Cellulosilyticum sp. I15G10I2: one gene and its partner. Each later gene encodes a partner of the first gene's protein in a complex. Links are inferred from orthologs where the notes say so. Each region holds a gene or a part of one and is shown in the gene's direction. Other genes may lie near its edges.

Region 1 (3,329 bases):
ATTGCAGATTGTATATTATTATTCGCTTATTCAAAAACAGAGGTTTTTCCTACAGATGTATGGATTAAAAGAGTAATAGAAGGGATATACTTTAAAGGCAAAGATGTAAATTTATCTGAAATACAAAGCTTTGCAAAAGAGTACTTTGGAGACTTAGCAGGCTATGCACAGCAGTATTTATTTTTTTATGGAAGAGAAAATAATCTTTTTAAATAATAAAATAAAAACGAGTGAAAAAGGCTAAAAACAAAAGAAAATAAAAGAAATTTAATCAAAAGTGATTAAAAAATATTAAAATCGTAAAAAATTACATTTGCATAAATGTAATTTATACCATAATATTATAAATATGATTAGCACTCTATCAAAGTGAGTGCTAACAAAACCACAAAAATTATTTATAACTATATAAAAGGAGGTCTTTCTTAATGAATTTAAAACCATTAGCAGATCGAGTTGTTATCAAACACCTTGAAGCTGAAGAAAAAACAAAATCAGGCATTATCTTAACAGGTACTGCAAAAGAAAAACCACAAGAAGCTGTTGTAGTAGCAGTAGGACCTGGTGGCATTGTAGATGGTGAAAAGGTAGAAATGCAAGTTAAAGTTGGAGATAAAGTGATTTACTCTAAATATGCAGGTACAGATGTAACAGTAGATAAAGAAGAATACGTTATCGTTAAGCAAGGCGATATTTTAGCAATTGTAGAATAATTAAAGGGAGGCAATATAAAAATGGCAAAGCAAATTCGTTTTGGAATAGAAGCTAGAAAATCACTTCAATCAGGAGTAGATCAATTAGCAGATGCAGTAAAAGTAACTTTAGGACCAAAAGGTCGTAATGTTGTATTAGATAAATCATATGGTATACCTCTTATTACAAATGATGGAGTATCTATAGCAAAAGAAATAGAACTCGAAGATCCATTTGAAAATATCGGTGCACAACTTGTAAAAGAAGTTGCAACAAAAACAAATGACGTAGCAGGAGACGGTACAACAACAGCGACAGTACTTGCTCAAGCTATGATCACAGAAGGGCTTAAAAATGTTGCAGCAGGTGCAAATCCAATTATTATTCGTCGTGGTATGCAAGCAGCAACTCTTGTAGCAGTTGATGCTATTAAAGGCATGAGTAAACCTGTAGACAGTAAAAATCATATCGCAAGAGTAGCTGCTATTTCAGCAGGTGATGATGAAGTAGGAAATCTCATTGCTGATGCTATGGAGAAAGTATCTAATGATGGTGTAATCACTGTAGAAGAATCAAAAACAATGATTACTGAGTTAGATGTCGTAGAAGGTATGCAATTTGACAGAGGTTATTTATCTGCTTATATGGTAACAGATACAGAGAAAATGGAAGCTGTTATGGAAAATCCATATATTTTAATTACAGATAAAAAAATCACTAATATTCAAGAAATTTTACCAGTCCTTGAGCAAATTGTTCAAACAGGCGCACGTCTTCTCATTATTGCAGAAGATGTAGAAGGTGAAGCTTTATCTACATTAGTAGTTAATAAACTACGTGGTACATTTAACTGTGTGGCTGTTAAAGCACCAGGCTTTGGAGATAGAAGAAAAGAAATGCTTCAAGATATTGCAACACTTACAGGTGGAACAGTAATATCAGAAGAAGTAGGTCTAGACCTTAAAGAAGCTACGGTAGAACACTTAGGCCGTGCAGCAAGCATCAAAGTAAACAAAGAAAACACAGTTATTATAGATGGTGCTGGAGATAAAGAAGATATCAAAAACAGAGTATCTTTAATTCGTCGTCAAATAGAAGAAACAACATCAGATTTCGATAGAGAAAAACTTCAAGAAAGACTTGCGAAACTTGCAGGTGGTGTGGCAGTGATCAAAGTTGGGGCTGCTACAGAAACTGAAATGAAAGAAAGAAAACTTCGTATAGAGGATGCGCTTGCAGCAACCCGTGCAGCAGTAGAAGAAGGTATTATTGCTGGTGGTGGAAGCACCTATATTCATATTATTAAAGAAGTTGAAAAACTTATTGCTGATAAATCAGGAGACGAAAAAACAGGAGTACGTATCATCTTAAAAGCACTAGAGTCTCCACTTCGTCAAATCGTATCTAATGCAGGTCTTGAACCAGCAGTTATTATCAATAAAGTTAAAGAACTTCAAAAAGGAATGGGCTTTAATGCACTTACAGAAGACTATGTAGATATGATCGAAGGCGGCATTATTGACCCAACTAAAGTTGTAAGAAGTGCTCTTCAAAACGCTACATCAGTAGCAGCTACATTCTTAACAACAGAGTGTATTGTAGCAGATATTAAATCAAATGAACCAGCTATGCCAGCAGGTGGTATGGGCGGCATGGGCGGTATGGGGATGATGTAATTTAACATCAACCATTATTCGCACAAAAATTAATTATATAAATGAAGAGTGTCCACAATACTTTGTGGACACTCTTCATTTATTAAAGATTATATTGGGATAAAAAGTCCAAAGGCCCCAAGCGCCAGTACAATAAAAGCAAAGATCATTCTATAAACTGCAAAAATTTTCATAGGCTTTTTCTTTAGGTAATTTAAGAAGCTATCAATAACAATCAGTGCGACAATAAAAGAAACTACAAATCCAATTGCCAGAGAAGCCCATTCCATTATGGAAAGCTTAGCTCTCATCTCAAGTATATTAAGTAAGCTTTGTCCAAACATGACCGGGATAGCAAGAAAAAATGAATACTCAGCAGCTGCAACGGTTGAGAAGCCAGCTACCCAGCCCCCTATAATAGTAGAAGCTGATCTTGACATACCAGGAATAATAGATAAAACTTGAAATAGTCCTACAACAAGTGCTTGCCAAGGTTTGATAGGTGTATCTGAAAGGGACCGGTTATCATTGATTCGAAGCTTACTCTCGGCATAAATCATCCATATCCCACCTATAAATAAGGCACAGGCTACTACAAGCGGATTAAATAACTTTTCTTTAATGAAGTCATTATATTTGATACCTATTATACCTGCAGGAATACAAGAAATAAGAATCATTGTCCAAAAATAAATACCACTTTTAGCAAGCACAGTTTTTTTGCCAGGAAATAGATTTTGTATTGTATCTATTATTTTGGCACGATACAATACAACGACAGCAAGAATAGCACCAAGCTGGATGACCATATTAAACATATCCACATAATCTTTATCGGCATTGTTATAAAATTTAAGTAAATTAGAAAAAATAATAAGATGGCCCGTAGAAGATACAGGCAGAAATTCTGTTATACCTTCGATTACACCAAGAACTGCAGCTTTTAAAGCGAAAAGTAAATCCAAAATCATATCCTCCTCA
Region 2 (3,175 bases), on another replicon or contig:
CGGTGAACCTCTTATAGAAGGCGAAGAAGATGGGCTTATTAGAAGCAGTATCAGAACAGGTTATCTAGAAGGGTCTAATGTACAAGTAGCAGAGGAAATGGTAAAGCTAATTGTAGCGCAAAGGGCTTATGAACTTAACTCAACATCAATCAAAACGGTAGATACGATGCTTCAGCAAGCTAATGATCTTAAGCGTAGCTAAGGAGGGAAATAAGTGGAAATCAATTCATTGCAATTTAACCCTATCCTAGGGCAGCAAATAACGAGCAAAATAGAGCAAGAGCAAACCAAAGACTTTGATGCTATTTTTGAGCAAGCAGCAAGGGAACAAGATGATAAAGCCTTGAAAGATGCATGTGTGAAGTTAGAGAGCTATATGCTTTCACAGCTTTTTAAACAAATGAAAAAGTCTATGGTATCAGAAGATGGGCTAATACCAAAGGGGGACTATGAAAAAACCTTCGAGGATTATATCATTAATAATCAGTCAGAAGATATGGCAAAAGCTGGTGGTATTGGCTTGGCGGATATGATGTATAAGCAGATGACTAATGTCTATGCAAAGCAGATAAAAACAGATAATCAAAATAGTATAAATATTGACCAAGAAGTATAAAAAACGATCTATATTGACAATGTTATATTTGAGTGGTAGACTATATTATGAACTATAACTGAATAAATTCTTATCCAGAGAGGTGGAGGGACTGGGCCCTATGAAACCCGGCAACCTAGCATAAGCTAAGGTGCCAATTCCCACGCATATTTTATGCGTAAGATGAGGATGAATGATCGCATACTATTAACCTCATTTTAATGAGGTTTTTTTATTTGCTTTCTGTTAATCCTAACAGTAAGAATAGCTTATTGCAAATGCTGCTACAACGTAGTTGTGGAGCCAATGAGCCAAATCGTAAAATTAAAAGGAGGAGTAAAAAATGGCAAAAAGATTATTTACATCGGAATCAGTAACAGAGGGGCATCCAGATAAAATGGCAGATCAAATATCAGATGCGGTATTAGATGCAATTTATGCACAAGATCCACAGGCTAGAGTAGCTTGTGAAACAGCACTTACAACAGGCCTTGTACTTGTTATGGGAGAAATATCAACAAGTTGCTATGTTGATATCAATAAAACAGTAAGAGATACTATTAATGAAATAGGTTATAATAATCCAGACTTTGGCTTTGACGGACACGCATGCGGCGTTATTGTTGCATTAGACGAACAATCCGCAGATATTGCAATGGGGGTTGATAAGGCCTTAGAAGCAAAACGTGGTGAAATGTCAGATAGTGCTATTGAGGCGATAGGTGCTGGAGATCAAGGGATGATGTTTGGTTTTGCTTGTGATGAAACACCAGAACTTATGCCAATGCCGATATCTCTTGCACATAGACTTTCTAAAAAGTTATCAGAAGTACGTAAAAATGAAACACTTAGCTATTTAAGACCAGATGGCAAAACACAAGTAACCGTAGAATATGAAAATGATAAACCCGTAAGAATAGATGCAGTTGTTGTATCCACACAGCATGCAGCAGAAGTGACACAAGAACAAATTCATGCTGATATTATGGAACATGTTATTAAACCGATTATACCAGCTGAACTATTAGATGCAGATACAAAGTATTTTATTAATCCAACGGGACGTTTTGTAATTGGTGGACCAGTAGGGGACTCAGGACTTACAGGCCGTAAAATTATCGTAGATACTTATGGCGGCTATGCAAGCCACGGCGGAGGTGCTTTCTCAGGGAAAGATCCAACAAAAGTAGACCGCTCAGCAGCTTATGCAGCTAGATATGTAGCAAAAAATATAGTGGCAGCAGGCCTTGCTAAAAAATGTGAGATAGAACTTGCTTATGCAATAGGTGTTGCAAAACCAGTTTCTGTACTTATTAATACCCATGGAACAGGTAGTGTAAGTGATGAAGCCTTAGTTGAAATTGTGAATAAGCACTTTGATCTAAGACCAGCGGGGATTATTAAAATGTTAGATCTAAGACAGCCTATTTATAAACAAACAGCTGCATATGGTCATTTTGGACGTATTGATATAGATCTTCCATGGGAAAGAACAGATAAAGTTGATGTATTAAAAGCTGAAATAAAATAATTTATATAAACGATATGAAGCAGGGCCAGCTATTTTTTAATAGTTGGCCCTGCTTCATATCAGTAAACATGTGGTTTGAAGTTAAAGCGGCAGGCTCGTAATCAGAATGTAATATAAACTTAATAGGGAGATTTTCCTTGAAATTTCCAAATTTGTTTACTATAATTAACTAGAACGAGTAATTAAAGTGAAGATGGAGGTTTGTTATGAAGAAAAAATTAATAGCAGTAATTATGACATTGTTGATGTTACTTGGAACTGTGGGATGTAGCACAGAGGGGCTTAATCTATATGAAGAAATGAAAAAAACATCTGCATGGGAGTATGCAGAAAGTAAAGGAAACGTACTAGTAACTGCTGAGGTTCAGGGGCAAAAGTTTGAACTAGGGGCAGACTTTAGTGGATATGCTAATACAAAAGAAACACAAGCTTACGTAGAAATGCAAATTAATACGATTAAATTCAGCAATATGAGCCTAGATGTTAAAATGTCACCAGTTAAAATGTATGTTGATAATCAAACACTTTATATCAGCAAAACATATTTTACAGAGTTAATGCAAGTTTCTGGGGCTCCGATATCTGAGGCGTTAAACAGTATTGAGGCAGAGTTTATTGGGATTGATCTAAATACAGGCACGCAAGCCGCTATGTTAGATCAAAAAAAGGCTATGGCGCTTACAGAAGCTTTATTTAAAGGTTCTGAGGTAAAAGTACCTGTTACTCAAAATGGCAGAACATACACAATAGAACTTAATAGTGATCAAATGGTAGATTTATCAGTACAGTTTATAAAAGAAGTTATGAATAACATGGATGCTATTAATGAACTTAGTGGTACAGGTGTGACACAAAAAGATATAGATGAGAATAAAGAAGAAGTTGAACTTGCGCTAGTACAAGGTCAGGAGATGGTAAAACCTATGTTAGCTGGCAGTAAGGCAACGCTAAAATATGTTTTTGAGGATAATACATATAAAGAAGATATGGATATTGCACTTAAGTTTGCCTTTGGTGAAGAAAAGATCAATTTGAATATGGCCGTAAAT

The links.
Region 2: the proteins of groL (region 1) and metK are in contact, whole or in part, in a cryo-EM structure (PDB 8P4O), measured with the Escherichia coli proteins. The link is inferred for Cellulosilyticum sp. I15G10I2 from one-to-one orthologs.

The regions. Positions count from the first base shown.
Region 1 is NZ_FMMP01000016.1:189,490-192,818, reverse strand. The notes cover bases 63-3,051. They hold groL (chaperonin GroEL), read left to right. Parts: upstream 63-734; coding sequence 735-2,369; downstream 2,370-3,051. Other genes in these bases: BN3326_RS16195 (undecaprenyl-diphosphate phosphatase), read right to left, coding at 2,459-3,051; BN3326_RS16205 (co-chaperone GroES), read left to right, coding at 429-713; BN3326_RS16210 (DNA-3-methyladenine glycosylase family protein), read left to right, coding at 63-216. In the rest of the region: more of BN3326_RS16210, read left to right, coding at 1-62; more of BN3326_RS16195, read right to left, coding at 3,052-3,313.
Region 2 is NZ_FMMP01000009.1:103,049-106,223, reverse strand. The notes cover bases 198-3,032. They hold metK (methionine adenosyltransferase), read left to right. Parts: upstream 198-938; coding sequence 939-2,126; downstream 2,127-3,032. Other genes in these bases: BN3326_RS09125 (hypothetical protein), read left to right, coding at 2,333-3,032; BN3326_RS09135 (rod-binding protein), read left to right, coding at 215-616; BN3326_RS09140 (flagellar hook-basal body protein), read left to right, coding at 198-202. In the rest of the region: more of BN3326_RS09140, read left to right, coding at 1-197; more of BN3326_RS09125, read left to right, coding at 3,033-3,175. UniProt on the Escherichia coli protein: Catalyzes the formation of S-adenosylmethionine (AdoMet) from methionine and ATP.